DNA from 4 places in the Pseudarthrobacter woesei genome. Region 1 is predicted to be linked to each of the others. Evidence: riboswitches for the same ligand, from Rfam matches in the RefSeq annotation. Region 1 holds a riboswitch; each other region holds the start of a gene.
The links. A riboswitch is a leader RNA that binds a small molecule or an ion and turns the genes downstream of it on or off. The one in region 1 is predicted to bind thiamine pyrophosphate.
Positions count from the first base shown of each region.

Region 1 (5,164 bases):
GGGCTTGAACTTCTCGCGGTGGACGGAGACACAACCATGGCCGCCGGTACCGCCGGATACGTGCAGTACTACCCGGTCTACAAAGCTCGCCACGTGGATCTCCTCAGTGCTGTTCCTTAGGCCCCCGAAGTGGCCCAAGATGATTGTAATGCGGTTAAAACACCGGTGGAGCGGACCTAATGGCCCGCCCCACCGATTTACAGCTTGTTGTTACTCTGCCGCTGCAGCAGCCACGATGTTCACGACGCGGCGACCACGGCGGGTGCCGAACTCGACTGCGCCGGGGGCCAGCGCGAACAGGGTGTCGTCCCCGCCGCGGCCTACGCCGGCGCCCGGGTGGAAGTGGGTGCCACGCTGGCGGACGATGATCTCGCCTGCGGAAACCACCTGGCCGCCGAAGCGCTTGACGCCGAGGTACTGGGCGTTGGAGTCACGACCGTTGCGAGTGGAACTCGCGCCTTTTTTATGTGCCATTTGAAAATGCCTGCCTTAAAAATTCTGGGGAATCTGCTGAAAACCTGAACAGTAACGGTTAGTTACTTGATACCGGTGATCTTGACCTTGGTCAATTCCTGACGGTGACCCTGGCGCTTCTTGTAGCCGGTCTTGTTCTTGAACTTCTGGATGACGATCTTCGGACCACGAAGGTCTTCGAGGATCTCAGCCGTAACCGTTACCTTGGCCAGGTCCGCGGCAGCGGACGTAACCTTGTCACCGTCGACCAGGAGCAGTGCGGGCAGCTCAAAGGTGCTGCCGGCTCCACCGGGGACGCGGTTCAGGGTAACGAAGTCTCCAACGGAAACCTTCTCTTGCCGGCCGCCTGCGCGGACAATCGCGTACACCACTGGGGAACTCACTTCTCTCGACGTTTATTACTAGATTTGCGTGCGGAACCTGGGTCCAAGATATTTGGTCCGGCTCACGCTGTGCCTCTACGCCGGTGGATTCCCCGGGGGAACCCATGAGCTATCCCGTGGACAATACTGAACGGATTGTCCTCAAGGTCATAACCCAAGTGTTGGCGTAAGCACCGAAGATCTAGACTACGCTAAATTCGCCTTCGGTCGCAAATGAGGCTGGTTCCGGCGGGTAGTTCGTGATAGGCGCCACTTGGTATTGACCGAGTGGTGCCGCTGCGACTTCCGGAACCGTGCCCGACTATCGTACAGGCTGCGTCGGGCCGTCCGCGTCAGGCGTGCAGCCTCGGCGCGTCGAAGAACTCTACTTCATAGCCGGCCGACTGCCGGAAGGCCAGCGCCATGGCCTCCCGTTCACGCCCCGAGGCCAGCCGGGCCGCCGCATCCGTATAGGCGATCGCCTGCCGGGTCGCTGCGGCGAACTCCTCATCCGCGTAGGTACTCAGCCATACGGCATAGGGATGCGCTTCCGGTGCCCCGGCGGCGAGGAACTCTCCGTGCAGGGATTCCCCCACCTCGGCGTAGAGCCAGAAGCACGGCAGGACGGCGGCCACCAGTACCCCGTAACTGCCGGAGACCGAGGCGGCCAGCAGATGGTCCACATAGGACTTGGTGACCGGCCCCGGCCGCAGGTCTGCCGTGCGGGTGCTGAGCCAGTTCCGGTGCAGCCCGGACTCGACTTCGAGGCAGTTCTGCGCGGAGCGCGCCCAGAAGAGCTGTTCGGCTTCGGTGGGCGCCATGGCCGCCGCCCGGGCCAGCACGCGCGAATAGCCGTTGAGGTACTGGGCGTCCTGCGCGAGGTAGTAAGCGAAGTCCTTCTCCGGCAGCGTACCGTCGGCCAGCGCCTTGATGAACTCCAGCCCGTAGATCGCCTCAAGGTCCGCGGCAGCACTGTCTCGCAGCGCGACGGCGAATTCGCCCTCTGCCGGGACGTGTTGCCGCGGGCCGGCATGGTGCTCGGTCAGGTGCTGCACATGGTGGAAATGGTGGACCGGGCCGTTTCCCGTTCCGACGCCGAGGCGCTCCGAATCGCGCAGCGCACCGGCCAGCCACGGCTTGACCTCGCGGAGCGCCGCCTCCCAGTCCCCCACGCGGGCCTGCACAGTGGCGATCGCCGAGGACAGCGAGCAGCCGGTTCCGTGGCTGTTGCGGGTGGGCACTCGCTGCCCAGGCACCACCACAACGTCCTGGCGGAGCAGTCCGCCGGTGTTGACGAGCGCATCGGGGCAGCCGACGTCGGCGTAACCGCCCCCCGCGCCGGCACCACTGTCGAGGTGGCCGCCCTTCACGAGGACCGTGGTGCCGGCCAGTGCGGCGAGCCGCTTACCCTGGGCCAGGGCCCCGTTCCAGTCCGCGGCGACGGGTTCCTTCAGCAGGATCGCCAGCTCCGCAAGGTTGGGCGTAATCAGGTCAGCATAGGGAAGCAGCGCGTGCAGGGCAGCCTCGGCCGACTCCTGCAGCAGCCGGTCGCCGCTCGTAGCCACCATCACCGGGTCAAGGACCACGACGCCGGGCCGTGTCTTGTCGAGCCAGCCACGGACGGCGTCGATCACGTCGGTGTCCCCCAGCATGCCGATCTTGACGGCGTCGATACTGATATCCGTGCTGACCGCCTCCAGCTGGGCGGTCAGGAAGGCCGCCGGCGGGACGTGGACGGCGCTGACGCCCCTGGTGTTCTGGGCGGTTAGGGCCGTGATCGCCGCCATGCCGTAGCCGCCGTGCGCGGCAATGCTCTTGAGATCGGCCTGGATGCCTGCCCCGCCGGAGGGGTCCGAGCCAGCGATGGCAAGCACGCGCGGGATCCTGGGCCCGGCGGTCCGCGGGGCGTGCGGAAGAAGTGAGGCCGCAAAAGTGGACACTGCAACGGAGGATGAAGCCACGAGACATCCCTTCGCCGGTGCTAACCGGACAGGTTCAACGGGTCTGGATCTCAGCCGGCTCGATGCGCGGCACCCCGTGTCAGTGCTACAGCCTAGCCGTATCGCTTAACGAAGTCGCGGGTGCGGTCCGGACCTGGCGTATTGCTACACCGGGTCCGGACCGCACCCGCGGTCCTGCTGAACTGCTGACGTGCTGAGCTACCGGGCTACTGGGCTGTTACAGCTCCGACGCCGGTACGCCGACGCCGAGGATGATCGGCTCGTTCGCGGCCGGCTTCGCTGCTGCCGGTGCGGCGGCCGGGGCCTTGGCCTCGTGCACCGCACCTGCCGCGGCCTGCGTGGCCGCCCCGCGGTGCTCCGTTGCCTCCCGGTGTTCAACAGACGTCGCGTTGGCTGCACCCTGGGCGCGGCTGGCGCTCCGGTTGCGGCGTCCGCGGCGGGCGCGGGACGTGCCGGCCTCGGCCTCAGCCTCGGTCTGGGAACCGGGTCCCTGGGCACGTCCGGGTCCGGTGCCGCCCGCGCGGGCGGGAGCCGCCGTAGCTGTCCGGGCGGCCGGCGTCTTGGCGGCCGGTGTCTTGGCGGCTTCGGTCCGGTCTGCGTCCGTCCGGCCTGTGGCCGGTTTGCTGTCCCCGGGTTCGCCGAGCTGGGCGAACGCTTCGGTCAGCAGGTCCAGGGTCAGGGCCGGTGCCGGGGTGTCGTCAGCGTGCTCAACGAACGGCAAGGCGACCTGCTCGCCGCCGAAGGTCAGTACGGCAGCGGGCCGTCCGGCTGCTTCCTCCGTGGCGGCGAACTGCGCCACGGCCTCGACCGCGGCCCGGCGCGTCTCGGCGTCGGCCTGGCGGGTTCCGGCGTCGGCCTCCCCGTCGTGCAGGTGGGCGGCGTGCGCCGCAGCAGCAATATTCGCCAGCGCGGCGCGGGTCGTCTCGGCCTTGGCGTGGCGCTCGGCCTCGGTGGGCTCGGCGTGGACTGCTGCCGGGGCGGACTGGTCGTCCGCGCCCTGGCCGCCCCGGCCGCGGCGGCGGCCCTTGCGCTCGGTCCGTGCCGCGGGCTGGCTCTCGGCCCGCGGGACGTAGTGTTCGGCGGCGACGGTGTTGGCCCGGCGGTGTTCCACCGGCTCGTCGTGGGTGACGATCCCGCGGCCGGCGCAGGTTTCGCACTGTTCGCCGAAGACTTCCAGCAGCCCGGTGCCCATCCGCTTGCGCGTCATCTGCACGAGGCCCAGCGAGGTCACCTCCGCCACCTGGTGTTTGGTCCGGTCCCGGCCCAGGCACTCCACCATGCGGCGCAGCACAAGGTCACGGTTGGATTCGAGCACCATGTCGATGAAGTCGATCACGATGATGCCGCCGATGTCGCGGAGCCGGAGCTGCCGGACGACTTCCTCGGCCGCTTCCAGGTTGTTCTTGGTGACGGTTTCCTCGAGGTTGCCGCCGCTGCCGGTGAACTTGCCGGTGTTGACGTCCACCACGGTCATGGCTTCGGTGCGGTCGATCACGAGGGAACCGCCGGAGGGCAGGAAGACCTTGCGGTCCAGTGCCTTGTGGATCTGCTCATCGATGCGCCAGGCCGCGAAGATGTCCGTGTCCTTGGTCCATTTTTCCAGCCGGCCCACGAGGTCCGGCGCCACATAGGTGACGTAGGCCTCGATGGTGTCCCAGGCCTCCTCGCCAGAGACGATCAGCTTGGAGAAGTCCTCGTTGAAGACGTCGCGGACCACCTTGATGGTCAGGTCAGGTTCGCCGTAGAGCAGTTCCGGGGCAAGGAGCTTGCTCGACGTCGACTGGCCCTCGATGCCTTCCCACTGCGCGCGGAGGCGGTTAATGTCGTGGGTGAGCTCTTCCTCGGATGCACCCTCGGCCGCGGTGCGGACAATGACGCCGGCGTCTTCCGGCAGCCGGTCCTTGAGGATCCGCTTGAGGCGGTTGCGTTCGACGTCGGGCAGCTTGCGGGAGATGCCGGTCATGGAACCGCCGGGCACGTACACGAGGTAGCGGCCGGGCAGCGAGATCTGGCTGGTGAGCCGGGCGCCCTTGTGGCCGACCGGGTCCTTGGTGACCTGGACGAGGACGGAGTCGCCGGACTTCAGCGCATTCTCGATCCGGCGCTGTTTGCCCTCGAGGTTAACGGACTCCCAGTTCACCTCACCGGCGTAGAGCACGGCGTTGCGGCCGCGTCCGATGTCAACGAAGGCGGCTTCCATGGAGGGCAACACGTTCTGGACCTTGCCCAGGTAGACGTTGCCGATCAGGGAATCCTGCTGGGTTTTGGAGACAAAGTGCTCGGCCAGGACGCCGTCTTCGAGGACGCCGATCTGGATTCTGTCGTCGCGCTGGCGGACGATCATCTGGCGGTCCACGGACTCGCGGC
Region 1 covers NZ_JBVAYU010000013.1:49,030-54,193, reverse strand. The annotation lists gene obgE (GTPase ObgE) at 1-93, opposite strand, end outside; gene rpmA (50S ribosomal protein L27) at 211-474, opposite strand; gene rplU (50S ribosomal protein L21) at 537-845, opposite strand; gene ACZYZE_RS16105 (bifunctional hydroxymethylpyrimidine kinase/phosphomethylpyrimidine kinase) at 1,190-2,776, opposite strand; TPP riboswitch at 2,787-2,884, opposite strand; gene ACZYZE_RS16100 (Rne/Rng family ribonuclease) at 3,015-5,141, opposite strand.

Region 2 (5,164 bases), on a different contig from region 1:
TCAGTGGGGTCGGTGCAGCTCATCAGCAGCACTGCCGGCAGGGCGATCGCCAGTCCGCGGAGCATAAAACCCAGCCCCAGCTCGAGGGATCCCTCGCTGATGGACCAGATCCCGGCGTCGAACAGTATGCCCCCGGAATCCGGCGCCAGGATCGTCGTGCTCCACCCGCCCAGGGCCGACGCCAGGACCAGCGGCCAGCCGCGCTGCCAGAGCAGGCCGAGGGTCAGCCCGGCCAGCGGAAAAAGCGCCAGCTCGAAAGTGAGCGCCACCGAGGCGGACACCCAGTCGATGGACAGCGCCAGGACCATCGTGATGAGCACGACGGCGGCGAACTTCGCCAGCGGGTTGGCGCGGGTCAGGAGTGCGTGGTTTCCGCGCAGCGTCTGCTCTTCCCTCATGGCGCGCCCACCTTCCCCGGTTCGCGGTGCCCAGGTCCTTCGCACTCCGGGGCACGGAGGCTGAGCTCGGTGCCGCCCAGGACTTCGGTGAATTCCGCATCGTGCGTCACGGATACGACGGCGGTGCCTGCGTCGAGAAGTTCGGAGAGGAAGGAGGCAAGCTCGGCCCAGGTGTTGGCGTCCTGGCCGAAGGTCGGCTCGTCCAGGACGAGCACCCGCGGGTGCGCGGCGAGCACAGTGGCCACGGAGAGGCGCCGTTTTTCGCCGCCGGAGAGGGTGTAGGGGTTGGCGTCCACGAGCTTGGTCAGCCGCAGTCGTTCCAGCAGTTCGTCCACCCGATCTTCGCCGTGGCCCAGGTGCCGGGGCCCGAACATCAGCTCGTCAAGCACACGGCCGGTGACGAACTGGTGCTCAGGCTCCTGGAATACGGTGCCGATCCTGGCGATCAGCTGTTGCGCCTTCCACGTGTACGGATCGATCCCGGCGCCTGCGCTCAGTTCCGGTGTGGCGGACACCTTGCCGGACACCGGCGCGAGCAGGCCCGCCAGGGTCAGGGCGAACGTGGACTTCCCCGAGCCGTTGGGGCCCGTGATGGTCAGCGCTTCTCCGGCGCGGATCCGGGCGGTGATGCCGGATTGCACGGGTTCCGGCGCGACGGTGCGGAACCCGCCGCGGAGACCGGCCCGGCGGGGACGTTCGCGGGAGACAGCGAGGTCCCCGGCGGCGAGCAGCAAATTCCCCGCGGATCCGGCCCCGGAGGTGCCGCTGCCGGAACCTTCCGTGGTGCGTGCCCGGGTCTGCGGCACATAGTCCGGCACCCAGACGCCCGCAGCTGTGAGCATGTCCCGTGCCTGTGCCAGGACCCGGTCCGGCGGACCGTCGATCAGCACGGCGGCGTCGGTGGCCGATCCTGGCTGCAGCACCACAATCCGGTCCACGAGGCCCTTCCAGACCGAGACCCGGTGCTCCACCACCACCAGGGTTGCGCCGGTCTTGTCCAGGCAGCGACCCACGGCGTCGCGGACTTCCAGGACGCCGGCGGGGTCCAGGTTCGCGGTGGGTTCGTCCAGCAGGATCAGCCCGGGGCGCATCGCCAGGATGCCGGCGAGCGCCAGTCGCTGCTTCTGGCCGCCGGAGAGAGACGACGTCGGATGGTCGAGCGGCAGCCGGCCCAGCCCGACGTCGTCGAGTGCTTCCGCTACCCGGGACCAGATCTCCGCCGGGGGCACGGACAGGTTCTCCGCACCGAACGCGACGTCGTCGCCGAGGCGCGAGAGCACCACCTGGGTCTCGGGATCCTGCTGCATCAGCCCGGCCCGGCCGCGCTGTGCCCGCGGCGGGGCACCGTCGATCAGGAGGCTGCCGGTCTCGTCCGAGTCCCCGGTGTCCGCCGGGGCGTCACCGGCGGAACCATCGCCCAGCACCCCCGCCAGGGCATGGAGCAGCGTGGATTTGCCGGCGCCGGAGGGCCCCAGCAGCAGCACGCGTTCGCCCGGCCGGATGTCCAGGTCCAGGCCGCTGACGGCAGGTTTGGCCCTCCCTGCGTGCCGCCAGCCCCAGCCGCGCGCGGTGATCGCGGCCGGGCGGCCGGCCGTCTCAGATGTCATCAGTCGTGTGCGGCTATGGCTATCAGGAGAAGACGGGTTCCGATGCGGCCTTGCGGGACGCGAAGGAGCTCAGCACCCCGGTCCTGGCCAGCCCGCGGGTGGCGAGCCAGGACAGTCCGCCGGCGATCAGGGCGCCGGAGATGGCGGTGAAAATGATGTAGGCGAGCTTGTCGCCGCCGGCGTACGCAATATTCCAGCCCCAGGGCATAAACGAATCGTTCAGTCCGCAGAACAGGCCCGCGCCGGCACCGGCCAGCAGGGCCACCGGCAGGTTGAACTTCTTGTAAACGAACGCGGCGAACACCAGTTCCGCGCCGAGGCCCTGCAGAAGGCCGGAGATGAGCACCGTGGTGCCGTACTGCGAGCCCATAATGAGCTCGCCGGTGGCGGCCACGGCTTCGCAGAACAGGGCGGCGCCCGGCTTGCGGATGATGAGCATGCCCAGCACCGCCGGGATCATCCAGCCACCAGCGTAGAGCCCGGTCAGCGGCGGGTAGAACGCGTTGACGGGGGCGGAGATGAGGTTGGCGCCCTGGGACCAGGCCCAGAAAATTACGCCCCCGGCCACCGCGATCAACGCGGCCACCACAATATCCACCACACGCCAGTTGTGACCGGGCCGGGTGGGTACCTTCCGTGCAGAACCATGCTTTGCGGATGTATCAGTCATGTCGTCCTCCTGAGGAACAGGAGGGGAGAGTGTCCCGGCGGGTCACGGCTTCCGCCGCCCCTCCGGGCACTCTGAGAACTCGACTCCCTTGCGCCGGTACTAACCGGATCAGGTTCGAGGGTCTGCGGCTGTCCGCACTCTCAGCGCCCACCTGCGGTTCCGCTGGATTTCTCCAGTGATGCCCGACGGCGGCGCTCCCCTGTCGTATTAAAGATCGCCCTTGTGGGCGTTGCCTAGTTTACACCCGCTGCGCCGCGAATTCCGTGGCCCGCCGTCACAATCCTGCGGCCCGCGCTGCCGCAGGTTCCACCCGGCCGGACACCCCGGTTCGCAGAGCCGGCAGGGCTGGCCAAAGACGGCCAAGTATCGGAGGCTGGATCACATGACCAACCCACCAGAGTCTTCCCCCGGCTACGACCCGGACTCCGCGGAACCCCAGCCGCACGGATCCCTCGCGGCACTCATCGGCCGCATCCTGGCCGAAATCGACGAGCTGCAATTCCAGTCGTTCAGCAAAGACGATGCCCTGGACCTCGGGCTCCTCCTGGTCGAACTCGGCAGGCAACGCTCGCACCCCATCGCCATCGACATCACCAAAGGTGAGCAGGTGCTCTTCCACGCGGCGCTGGAGGGTGCCACCCCGGACAACGAACGCTGGATCAGGGCCAAGCAGCGCACGGCCGTCCGCTACGAAGTCCCGTCCCTGCTCGTGGGTCTTCGGGCGCGGGCTGCCGGCGGGAGGATCGAGGACAACGCCTGGTTCGACCAGCAGGTGTTCGCGGCGCACGGCGGCGCCTTTCCCATCTATGTGCGGGGAACCGGGGCCATAGCCACTGTCACGGTTTCGGGCTTGCCGCAGAAAGCCGATCATGAGCTGGTGGTGGAAGCACTGTCGGAAATCCTCGGCCAGACGGGACCGCCAGCCTGGGGTCCCGGCACCGGGCCGGGAACGCTAGGCTAGGGGAAGCCCTGTTTCCTCCCGCAAGGAGTTGCGAAGAATGAACATTTTCATCAAACTGCTCGGCACCGGCATCAGCCTGCTGGCCGGCTTCGTCGGCACCAAGCTCGTCGACACCGTCTGGGAGAAGTCCACCGGCAACAAGCCGCCCAAGGGCCACGACGACGACGTTCCCACCACCCTGCGCTCGGCCCTGACCTTCGCGCTGATCTCCGCCTCGGTCAGCGCCATCATCCAGGTCCTCGCGAACCGCGGCACCCAGCGCGCTGTCACCCGCTTCGCCAAGTCCCAAGACCTGGTTTAAGGCGCCTGGTTTAGGGCGCATCGTCTAGCCATCACCGCTCGTCGGTAGGCGCGGCGCCGCCGTCGCCGTCGTCCGTGAGGCCGCGCGTATTCGCCGCGTGCTGCACCACGGCTTCCAGCTCATCGCTGCTCAGCAGTTCGCGGTGCAGGTGTTTGGTGCGGTAGCCGGCCCGGCCCACCATGTGCGCGGATACCGGCACGGTCAGCAGCTGGAAGATCCAGGCCACCACGAGCACCGGCCACACCCACCAGCTGCGCATCTGCAGCCCCACGGAGGAAAGCAGCAGGAACAGTCCGAGCACCTGCGGCTTGGTGGCGGCATGCATCCGGCTCATGAGGTCCGGAAAGCGCAGCAGGCCCACGGCCGCGGCCAGGGACATCAGCGCTCCGACCACCATAAAGACGGCCGAGACGGCGTCGATCACGGTGTCGCCGGGGAACGATTCAGGATTCACGGGTATGCTCCCGCCGGTCGGCCACGAATCTGGCCACGGTCACGGATCCGATGAACCCGATGATGGACACGGCCACCACCAGCATCAGGTTGTTCAGGTGCCGGTTCACGGCCATGTCGATGCACAGCGCCGCGCCCAGGATGGCGAGCAGCACGTCGGCCGCCAGTACCCGGTCCAGCAGCGAAGGGCCCCGCGAGATCCGGATGATGGCGCCCGCGGCGGCCAGGGACAACACCACCGAAGTGACGGTCAGGACAAGCTGCATCATGGGCCCGCCTCCTGCTTCAGTGCGGATAGTTCGTCTTTCGTGCCCATGATCCGGATCAGCCCGGCCTCGGTGTCGCGGACGTCCTTGCGGAGCTTGGCGGCATCCGCGGCATCACGGACGTTGATGCCGTGGATGTAGAGCGTCGACGTGGACCGGTCCACGTCCACCACGAGCGAGCCGGGGATCAGTGAGATCACGTGTCCGGTGGCGGTCACCAACAGGTCGGAGTGGCTCCGCAGCGGGACGGCGACGACGGCGCTGATCACCCTGGGACCCTTGGCGACGGCCAGGTACAGGACTTGGAAGCTCGCTGCCACGACCCTGACGAGGAAGATCAGGGCAAACGGGATGGCCCGCAACAGGTTGAAGCGGCCGCCGAGTTCCACCGGGGGCAGGTAGAACAGCCTGGCCACGACGATGGCGATGAGGGCACCGAAGAGCAGATTGCCCGGGCTGAAGTCCTGCCAGAGGGAGCACCAGACAACCACCAGCCAGACCAGCAGGG
Region 2 covers NZ_JBVAYU010000006.1:202,766-207,929, forward strand. The annotation lists gene ACZYZE_RS11040 (energy-coupling factor transporter transmembrane component T family protein) at 1-398, opposite strand, end outside; gene ACZYZE_RS11045 (ABC transporter ATP-binding protein) at 395-2,005, opposite strand; gene ACZYZE_RS11050 (ECF transporter S component) at 2,028-2,675, opposite strand; TPP riboswitch at 2,743-2,886, opposite strand; gene ACZYZE_RS11055 (heme-degrading domain-containing protein) at 3,058-3,636, shown strand; gene ACZYZE_RS11060 (DUF4235 domain-containing protein) at 3,674-3,937, shown strand; gene mnhG (monovalent cation/H(+) antiporter subunit G) at 3,969-4,391, opposite strand; gene ACZYZE_RS11070 (MrpF/PhaF family protein) at 4,381-4,659, opposite strand; gene ACZYZE_RS11075 (Na+/H+ antiporter subunit E) at 4,656-5,164, opposite strand, start outside.
Region 2: it holds a riboswitch for thiamine pyrophosphate, as region 1 does, so the genes downstream of both, ACZYZE_RS11050 (ECF transporter S component) here and ACZYZE_RS16105 (bifunctional hydroxymethylpyrimidine kinase/phosphomethylpyrimidine kinase) in region 1, are expected to answer to the same signal.

Region 3 (5,164 bases), on a different contig from region 1:
TTGCCGGCGGGACGCCGAGCAGGGACTCGCTCGCCACGTCCACCATAGCCAACTCGTAGTCGGCGCCGGCGGCATGGACTGCGGTCCCGGCCAGGTCGCCGAGGCGCTCGACTTCGAAATCGCTGATGTCAGGGATCCGGACGGCTCCCGGCGCAGCGGCACCGCCGCCGTCGAGGGCGGCGGCGCGCCTGAGAGCTTCATCGTGGGTGGAGACAAAGATTTCGGTGAATCCCATGGAGCTCGTCCTTTTGTGTGCTCGGCGGCATGTGTGTTCGGCGGCGCTGGTCCGCTGTTTTCGGCGTCGCTTCAGCCTAGCCGCTCCGGCCCGGCCACGCCCGGACCGGACATGCCCGGACGGGACATGCCCTCCCCTGACCGTGACCAATGGACATATTGCCGCTATGTCCATTGCTGGCGGCGCCAAATGGATGTGCCCGGCGCTCGCGTCAATCAAAAGTGGACATGTCCTCCCCCGGCCCGACCAAGCCTCCCCCTCCCAGCCCAGCCCGGCCACCCCCAACCGGCCTCGCCCGGACTGGACATGCCCTCCCCTGACCGCCACCAATGGACATATTGCCGCTATGTCCAGTGCTGGCCGCCTGCGCTGGACATGTCCCTTGGGCCACGTCGGCGGACCTGGGGCATGTCCCGCGGGGGCTGTGAACGCTGGACATGTCCAGTGGCCATGAGATCAATGTGGCCCGTTCCGGGGATGTTGACCTCGGACTCCCTCACGGAACCCGTCCCCTCGCAGCCAGGACAATGCCACGCCATGCGCTCGAAGATGGACTGCGCTTGCGGGACGATCCTGGCCACCTTCCCGTGTTCCCACGCCGTTAATGGCGGACACTCAGCGGACGGCGACGCGGATCCGGTTGCGCCACGGGTCCTCGAAGCGCAGTTCGGCTCCGGTGTGGTGCGAGGGGACCCCTGCGGTCTTGAGTCGGTCAGCAAGGGCGCCGACGTCGTCGCCGGCCGGTACTTCGATCAGCACCTCGCCGAGGCCCAGGGTGTCCCGGCGGGGTCCGGCGCCGCGGCTGTTCCAGACGTTCATGGCCATGTGGTGGTGGTAGCCGCCGGCCGAGACGAACAGCGCCTGGCCGTGCCAGCCCGCCGTCTTTTCGAAGCCGAGGGTTCCGACGTAGAAGTCCTGGGCTGACTCGACGTCGCCGACCTGCAGGTGGACATGTCCGATGCCGGCCTCGGCCTCGCGCTGCCCGGTCACGGATTCCTCGGTGAGGAACTCGTCGAGGTAGCGCTGCGGCGGGAGGGCCAGGCTGTCCATGACCACGTTCGTGCCGTCCCAGGCCCAGGCCTCGCGGGGACGGTCCCAGTAGAGCTCGATGCCGTTACCTTCGGGATCATTGAAGTAGAAGGCCTCGCTCACGAGGTGGTCCGCACTGCCGGTGAAGGACTGGGGCTCGTACCGGGCGGCGGTGGCGACAGTCGCGGCCAGGGAGGGCTGATCCTCGAACAGCAGGGCCGTGTGGAAGAGGCCGGCCTCGCCGCGGGACGGGACGCTGAGCCCCGGCGCCGGGGCGAGGTGGACCAGCGGCTTCAGCCGGCGTCCGAGGTAGAGTCCGCCATCCTGCTCGGCCACGATGTCCAGGCCGAGGGCGCGCTGGTAGTAGTCCGTCATGACCGTCATGTCGCCGACCTTGAGCATCACGGTGCCCATGGTGAGTTCGGCGGGAAGAAGATCCTGGGTGCTGGCTTCTGCAGTCATGTGATCGCTCCGGTGCTTGTGGCGGCCACCGTCCTTCGATGACCTTTCATAGAGCTAAATTACTTGAAGCTTCAATTTATTCCTAATAAACCGGGGTTTGTTCCCGGCGGACCAGTTCTCCGCCCAGCACGATGTGCTTGAGCTCGTGCAGCGTGGCCAGATTGCTGCGCGGGTCTTCGGCGCAGACCAGGACGTCTGCGCCGGCACCTTCGCTGATGGCGTCCGCACCAAGCCATGCCCGCGCACCCCAGGCGCCGGCGTCGAGAGCGGCACTGGCAGGCAGGCCGGCGTCGTGCAGTGCCTGGATCTCGTCCACGATCCGCCCGTGCCTGATGACGCTGCCGGCGTCCGTTCCGGCATAGATGGTGACGCCGGCCTCGAAGGCCTCAAGGACCCGTTCGGCGCGGCGCTCCCAGAGTGAACGCATATGGGCGGCGTAGCGGGGGAATTTCGCGCCGGCCTGGTCTGCGATGTCCGGGAAGGTGGCGATGTTGATCAGGGTGGGGACGATCGGCACGCCCTGCTCGACGAAGCGGGGCACATGCCGGGGCAGGAGGCCGGTCGCGTGCTCGATGCAGTCGATCCCGGCGTCGAGCATGTCATCAAGGGTGTCCTCGGCGAAGCAGTGCGCCGTCACCCGGGCACCTTCATCGTGGGCGGCCCGGACGGCGTCCTGGAGCACGGCGGCGGGGAAACAGGGGGTGAGGTCGCCGGCGCCGCGGTCGATCCAGTCCCCCACGAGCTTGACCCAGCCATCGCCGGCGCGGGCCTGCTTGCGCACCGCCTCCACGAGGCCGTCCGGTTCCACCTCGACGGCGAAGCCGCGGAGGTAGCGCCCGGTGCGGGCAATGTGCCGGCCCGAGCGGATGATGCGCGGCAGCTCCGGCCGCTGCTGGAGCCAGCGCGTGTCGTGCACTGCCCCGGCGTCGCGCACGAGCAGGGTTCCGGCGTTCCGGTCCGTGATGGCCTGCTGTTCGGCCAGCTCTGCCGGGACATCACCGCCGGGGCCCAGTCCGATGTGGCAGTGGGCATCCACGAGCCCGGGAATGACCCAGCCATTCAGCACAACGTCCGGCGCGGCGGCCGGACGGTCGAAGGTCAGCAGGCCGTCCACGGACCAGAGTCCGCGGCGTTCCTGGTCCGCGGCGGTGAGGATGGGGCCGCTGAACTCGATGATGCTGATCATGGCTTAGAGCCTAATCCCAGGATTGACGGGCGCCGTCACACGCGGAGACGTTCCGGACCCCTGTGGTAGCTTCGTGTACGACCACACGGGTGCCCCTGCAGGGGCTGAGATCGGGCTGACGCAGCCTGCGACCGTTGAACCTGCCCGGGTAATGCCGGCGAAGGAAGTGAGTATTCCGTGAATACGCAATTGACACAGCACAGCCCTGCCCACAACCAGGGGCTCCAGGACCTGCCCGTCCACGTCCGGTCCGCGGCCCCCGCACAATCGCTTGAGTCCCACTCGCTGGCGTTCACCACGGATGACCAACACGGCCTCCGTGTCCCGGTGACCGAAATCGCGCTCGCGGATTCGCCCGGCGGCGCAGCCAACGCCCCGTTCCGGGTGTACCGCACCGCCGGTCCGGGCAGCGATCCGGTCCGGGGGCTGGAGCCGTTCCGCGCCCCGTGGATTGAGGCCAGGGCGGACACCGCACCCTACGCCGGCCGGGAACGGGAGCTGCTCGACGACGGCAAGTCCGCTGTCCGCCGGGGAGCGGCGTCGGCCGAGTGGCGGGGCGGACGGCCGATGCCGCGCCGCGCCGTCGACGGCCGGACGGTGACGCAGATGCGCTACGCCCGGGACGGTTTTATTACCCAGGAGATGCGGTTCGTGGCCCTGCGCGAGAACTGCGACGTGGAGCTGGTCCGCTCCGAAGTGGCGGCGGGGCGCGCCATCATTCCCAACAACGTCAACCACCCCGAATCGGAGCCGATGATCATCGGCAAGGCCTTCCTGGTGAAAATCAACGCCAACATCGGCAACTCGGCCGTGACCAGCTCCATCGCGGAGGAAGTCGACAAACTCCAGTGGGCCACCCAATGGGGCGCGGACACCGTCATGGACCTCTCCACCGGGGACGACATCCACACCACGCGGGAATGGCTCATCCGCAACGCCCCCGTGCCCATCGGCACGGTACCGATCTACCAGGCGCTGGAGAAGGTCAACGGCGAGGCCAATGCCCTGACGTGGGAAATCTTCCGGGACACCGTGATCGAACAATGCGAGCAGGGGGTGGACTACATGACTATCCACGCCGGAGTGCTGCTGCGCTATGTGCCCCTGACGGCCAACCGGGTCACCGGCATCGTGTCCCGCGGCGGCGCGATCATGGCCGGCTGGTGCCTGGCGCACCACGAGGAGAACTTCCTCTACACCCACTTCAATGAGCTGTGCGAAATCTTCGCCCGCTACGACGTCGCCTTCTCCCTCGGTGACGGGCTACGGCCCGGCGCGACGGCGGACGCGAATGACGCCGCCCAGTTCGCCGAGCTGGACACCCTTGCCGAGCTCACGCAGCGGGCCTGGGAGTTCGATGTGCAGGTCATGGTGGAGGGCCCGGGGCATGTACCGTTCCACCTCGTCCGGGAAAACGTGGAGCGGCAGCAGGATCTCTGCAAGGGCGCCCCGTTCTACACACTGGGGCCGCTGGTCACCGACATCGCGCCCGGCTATGACCACATCACCTCGGCGATCGGGGCGACGGAGATTGCCCGCTACGGCACCGCAATGCTTTGCTACGTGACGCCCAAGGAACACCTCGGGCTGCCGAACAAGGACGACGTCAAGACCGGCGTGATCACGTACAAGATTGCCGCCCATGCCGCCGATCTCGCCAAGGGCCACCCTGGTGCCCACGAACGCGACGATGCCCTGTCCAAGGCGCGCTTTGAATTCCGCTGGCGGGACCAGTTCGCGCTGTCCCTGGATCCCGTCACGGCCGAGGCCTTCCACGATGAGACCCTGCCGGCGGAACCGGCCAAGACCGCGCATTTCTGCTCGATGTGCGGGCCGAAGTTCTGTTCGATGCGGATCAGCCAGGACATCCGGGACGAGTACGGCTCCGCGGACTCGCAGGCCGCACTGGCCGAACTCGCGGCCGGAATGCGCGCCAAGAGCACCGAGTTCCTGGCATCCGGCGGCAAGGTCTATCTGCCGGAGCCTTCCGTGGGCGGACCCGCAGCTGTCTAGGAAGCCTGTGAGTGCTGGCTGCGGCTGACCCCGGCAATGAAGGACCGGATGGCGCGGTCGCCGTCAGCAGAGTCCTGGGGCCGGTGCCCTCCCGCAGCGGTGCGGTGCAGGGCGCCGGTCTCGCGCAGGTAACCCGCGATCTCTTCGTATAGCGGCTCCCAGCCGCCGGTCAGGACCAGGGTGGGCACGCCGGGGACAATCTGCAGCGGGGCTTCCCACGGCGGGGCCTGCAGGCGCAG
Region 3 covers NZ_JBVAYU010000003.1:387,678-392,841, reverse strand. The annotation lists gene ACZYZE_RS07195 (hypothetical protein) at 1-235, opposite strand, end outside; gene ACZYZE_RS07190 (VOC family protein) at 851-1,726, opposite strand; gene ACZYZE_RS07185 (amidohydrolase family protein) at 1,809-2,912, opposite strand; TPP riboswitch at 2,988-3,095, shown strand; gene thiC (phosphomethylpyrimidine synthase ThiC) at 3,090-4,925, shown strand; gene ACZYZE_RS07175 (alpha/beta fold hydrolase) at 4,922-5,164, opposite strand, start outside.
Region 3: it holds a riboswitch for thiamine pyrophosphate, as region 1 does, so the genes downstream of both, thiC (phosphomethylpyrimidine synthase ThiC) here and ACZYZE_RS16105 (bifunctional hydroxymethylpyrimidine kinase/phosphomethylpyrimidine kinase) in region 1, are expected to answer to the same signal.

Region 4 (5,164 bases), on a different contig from region 1:
GCCGGGGTTTGGGCAGCGGGCAGGGAACCGGTCGGGCCGGAAGCGCGCCCAGCGCGGGTCCGCGGTGCCGTCCAGCAGCTCCCGGCAGATCTCCGCGGCCGCGGGGGTCAGCAGGATGCCGTGCCGGAAGAATCCGGTGGCGATGATCAGGCCTCCGACGTCCCCGTCGCGGCCAGGGGCCCGGTCGCGCACCCGGCCCAGCAGCGGGGCGTTGTCCGGTGTTCCGGGCCGTGCCCGCGAGGTCGCCTCGAGCAGCTCCAGTTCGGCGACGGCGGGGACCAGCTGCTGCGCGTCCCGCAGCAGCTGGTAGACGCCCCCGGCGGAGACGGCGCCGCCTGCGCGGCCTCCGTCGGAGAGAGCGTCCTCACGCTGGGTCGCCCCGATCACCACCGTCCCGTCCTCCCGCGGGACAATGTAGACCGGCACCCCGCGGACAAGGCCGCGCACGGTGGATCCCAGCAGCGGCCGCAGGTGGGCGGGCACCCGGAGCCGGAGGATGTCGCCGTGGACCGGCCGGAGCGGCAGGTTTAGCCCGGACGGCAGTCCGGCCAGCCCGGCGGCGCCCAGCCCGTTGGCCACCACCGTTTCCCCTGCCCGGACCGTCCCGCCGCCGGCCAGGCCGACTCCGCTGACGCGGTCGCCCTCCCAGAGCAGTCCGGCAGCGCGGCGGGGAACAGCGGAGTACCGGGTGCCCGCCGCCAGCAGCGCCGCGATCCGGGCAAGAAGCCGGCGCGGGTCCACCTGATGGTCGGCGGGGATGTCGAAGGCGCAGGAGATCCCCGGGCTGAGCAGGGGTTCGCGTCCGCGCGCCCCGCGGACGGTCAGCGGCTCCACGGTCAGGCCGCACGACTGCTGCACCGCCCGCAGGTCCGCGAGCGCCCGGCGGTCGGCGGCGTCGGCCCCGATGACGAGGGTCGACGTCGTGAGGTAGCCGGTGCCCGTTCCCGGCTCGCCGGGGGGACCGGTCTCCCCGGGGAGACGGGGGCCCCCGGGGCTGCCGTCGAGTCCGGCGGCGAAGCCAGGCCACAGGCGGGAGGATTCGAGCATAAGTTCCAGGAGGTCCTCCTCCCGATAGTGGAGTTCGCTCACGGGGGCGAGCATGCCCGCGGCGGCCCAGCTGGCGCCGCTGCCGGGGGCGTCGTCGATCAGGGCGACGGATCGGCCCGATTGCCTCGCGGCCCAGGCGATGCCGTGGCCCACCACGCCGCCGCCGATCACGGCCACGTCGTAATATTTCCCGGCCGTGGAGTCATGAACAGCGCCGTGAAGCCCGGGAGCAGCCGGGGCGGATGGTGGGACCATCGAGGATTCCTTCCCTACGCCGGTACTAGCCGGATCAGGTCAAGCGGTCGGCTCTGACGCCCTCTCAGCCCCTCCGGCGCCGAACACCGGTGGCGGTCGGTTGCAGCGGGCTCCCGCGGTATGGCCCCAGTTTAGAGGAACTAGTCTTGGGGCATGAGCAAGGATGCCGTCCACACCACCGCCCGCCTCTACCTGTGCACCGACGCCCGCAAGGACCGCGGAGACTTTGCAGCCTTCGTTGATGCCGCCTTTGCCGGCGGCGTCGACATCATCCAGCTTCGCGACAAGTCCATCGAGGCGGCCGAGGAACTCGGGCTGCTTGAGGTGCTGCACGACGCCGCCCAGCGTCACGGCCGCCTCTGGGCGGTCAATGACAGGGCGGACATTGCGTCGCTTTCGGGGGCGCCGGTATTCCACATCGGGCAGAAGGACCTCCCGCTTGAGGCTGCCCGGACCATCCTCGGCACGGGCACCGCGATCGGACTCTCCACCCACAGCCCCGAACAAGTGGACGCCGCGATTGCCGCCTCCCCCGGCCGCAGCGGGCTGGACTATTTCTGCGTGGGGCCCGTGTGGGCCACGCCCACCAAGCCGGGGCGCGCCGCCGTCGGGCTGGATCTGGTGCGGTATGCCGCGGAGGCTGTCCGCCGGGCCGAGTCCACGGTCCGCGACGGGGCCGACGGCACCGTCAACGGCATGGTCCCGTGGTTCGCGATCGGCGGCATCGACCTGGGCAATGTGGAGCAGGTGGTGGCGGCCGGCGCCCGCCGGATCGTCGTGGTCCGGGCGATCACCGAGGCCGATGATCCCGCGGACGCCGCCCGCGCCCTGCTGGCCGCACTCGACGCCGCGGAGGCCTGAGCCGGGTCTGCCGGGGCAGAGCCCTGATCGGGATCAGCCGGTCAACCCCAGCTGCTTCATCCGGCTCGAGTGCCCGGCGGCCAGTTCGGCCGTCAGCCCGCGGACCAGCTCCTTTGACCGTTCCTCGTCGACGCCAGTCAGGCCGCCGAGGAACGCGTGCTCGGAGCCCACCCGCTGCGCCTGGGTCAGGGCCTCCCCCAGCAGCCGCCGCGCCCACAGGGCCAGCCGCGACGCCAGCCGCGGGTCATGTCCAAGGGCCTCCCTGAGACGCTCGCGCAGCACCGCGGTGGCCGCTTCGTCGGACTGGATCCGCTCCACGAGCTCCCGGGTCGAGTCGTCGACGTGGCGCGACACGGCACGGTAGAAATCGGCGGAGACCGTGTCGATCACGTAGGCCTTCATCAGGGATTCGAACCAGTCTGCCGGGCGGGTGCGCTGGTGGAAGTGGTCCACGGACGGCTGGAAGGCCAGCATGGCGGCCTCCGCATCAAAACCCATCTCCTCCAGCCGTGCGCTGACCAGTTCGTAGTGCTGGAACTCGATCACGGCGATCCGGGCAAGCACCGCACGGTCGTGCAGGGTGGGCGAATACCGGGCATCGGAGGACAGCCGCTCGAAGGCCGAAAGCTCGCCGTAGGCCATCACACCGAGCAGATCCATCAGGAAGCTGTTGTAGCGGGCAGGATCGGACGGGGATGTGCTCATGATCCAAGACTAATCGCGGGATTCGGGCTAATCTGATTTTCGTGTCCCATCATCGCCTGACCCCCGGCATCCACCAGCAGGAGAACCAGCTTGCCGCGGCCTTGACCACGCTGCGCACCACGCTGGAACTGCCGGGACCTTTCCCCAAGGACGCGCTCCGGGAAGCCAAGGAGGCCGTGGCCGGGCACGAGCTGCCGGAGTTGGATTTCACGCATATCGAGTTCGTGACCATCGATCCGGAGTCCTCCACCGATCTGGACCAGGCCCTCTTCATCGACCGCTCCGGCGACGGTTACAAGGTGTTCTATGCCATCGCCGATGTCCCCTCCTTTGTGGCGCCCGGCGGGGCGCTCGACGCCGAAACCCGCCGCCGCGGCCAGACCTTCTACACCCCGGACGGCCGGATCCCGCTGCATCCGGAAGTCATCAGCGAAGCAGCCGGTAGCCTGCTCGCCGGTCAGCTGTGTGCCGCCTTCGTATGGGAATTCGAGCTCGATGCCGCCGCCGAGGTCGCTGCCGTGCTGGTGCGCCGGGCGCAGGTCCGCAGCCGGGCAAAGCTCAGCTACAAGGGTGTCCAGGCCGAGCTCGACGCCGGCACCGCGGCTCCCGTGCTGCAGCTACTCAAGGAAGTGGGGATAAAGCGGGTGGAGCTGGAACGGCTCCGCGGCGGCGCCAGCCTGAACATGCCGGAACAGGAAATCGAACAGCTGCCCGACGGCGGCTACCGGATCGTGGCGGTCCCGCCGCTGCCGGTGGAGGACTGGAACGCCCAGATTTCACTCATGACCGGGATGGCCGCCGCGGGGATCATGCTCGAAGGCAAGGTCGGGATCCTGCGCACCATGCCCGCCCCGGATGAGAACTCCCTGGCGCACTTCCACCGCCAGACCCGGGCCCTCGGCAAACCCTGGGACGGGCAGATGAGCTACGGCGAGTACCTGCGCACCCTTGACCCCACGGACCCCCAGCAGCTGGCGATCGTACACTCCGCCGGCATGCTGTTCCGCGGCGCCGGCTATACCCCCTTTGACGGAACAGTGCCGGACGCCGCCGTCCAGGCCGCCATCGGCGCCGCCTATGCCCACTCCACCGCGCCGCTGCGCCGGCTGATCGACCGCTTTGTGCTGGTCATCTGCGAGGCGCTCAGCAACGGCACGGACGTCCCGGCCTGGGCCCGCGAGGCCCTCCCTTCACTTCCCTCGATCATGGCCGCGTCGGACCAGCTGGCCGCGAGGCTGGAACGCCTCTCACTCGACACCGTCGAGGCGGCGCTGCTGATCAACCACATCGGCCAGGAATTCGATGCGGTGGTCATCTCCGGGTCCAAGCCCGCCAAGAACGGAAGGAACGGTAACGGCAACGGGGCCTCCGGAAAAGCAAACGGAAACGGCGGCGGCCCCTCCGGAATCGTCCAGATCGCGGAGCCTGCGGTCACCGCGCGTTGCCCCGGCGAGCTGGAATCCGGCACCCAGGTCCGGGTCCGGATCGTGTCCTCCGATATCATCACCCGGGAAGTCCGGCTGGAGCTCGCGGGCTGACGCTCGGCGGCCATTCCGCGGCGCAATTGCGCCGCGACGGGCCGCGACGGGGCCGAACTGGCACAGCCAGTCAAGGTTCCGGGCCGCGTACAGCTAGACTGGAAGGGTAGATATGGATGCCCGGTCGTTGATTTCCATGATTCTCGAATTCAACAAGCCCGCCCCTACGCGATCTTGAGATACACCCGCTGGTCCCCAGTGCCAGTATTTAGATAGCCCGCGATCGGCTTCCACTGGAATTGCCTGCGCGCCTGAGCGTGCTCCGGAACGGCCTCCCGGCCGGCCCCGTTGAGCAAGCAGCGCAGCCCAAAATGAATAAGGAAACTCCCCTGTGAGTGAATTGCACACGCACCAGCTTCTGACCGACGAATCCGGAACGGAATCGCTTGAGCCGGAAGAGACCATCATCTCGGACGAAAAGCCGCACGAGATTGCCGAGAAGACCTTCGCCGACTACAACGTCCGCGCCGATATCGTGGAGTCCCTTGCCGACGCCGGCATCACCCACCCCTTCCCGATCCAGTCCATGACGCTGCCCGTGGCCCTCTCCGGCCACGACATCATCGGCCAGGCCAAGACGGGCACCGGCAAGACCCTCGGGTTCGGCATTCCGGCGCTGCAGCGCGTCGTCGGACCGGACGACGCCGGCTTCGACCAGCTGCCCGCCCCGGGCGCCCCGCAGGCCCTCGTGATTGTGCCGACCCGCGAGCTCGCCGTGCAGGTCGCCAGCGACCTGCAGAACGCCGCCCGCAAGCGCA
Region 4 covers NZ_JBVAYU010000020.1:10,624-15,787, forward strand. The annotation lists gene thiO (glycine oxidase ThiO) at 1-1,302, opposite strand, end outside; TPP riboswitch at 1,296-1,429, opposite strand; gene thiE (thiamine phosphate synthase) at 1,456-2,163, shown strand; gene ACZYZE_RS18100 (ferritin-like fold-containing protein) at 2,197-2,868, opposite strand; gene ACZYZE_RS18105 (RNB domain-containing ribonuclease) at 2,910-4,406, shown strand; gene ACZYZE_RS18110 (DEAD/DEAH box helicase) at 4,738-5,164, shown strand, end outside.
Region 4: it holds a riboswitch for thiamine pyrophosphate, as region 1 does, so the genes downstream of both, thiO (glycine oxidase ThiO) here and ACZYZE_RS16105 (bifunctional hydroxymethylpyrimidine kinase/phosphomethylpyrimidine kinase) in region 1, are expected to answer to the same signal.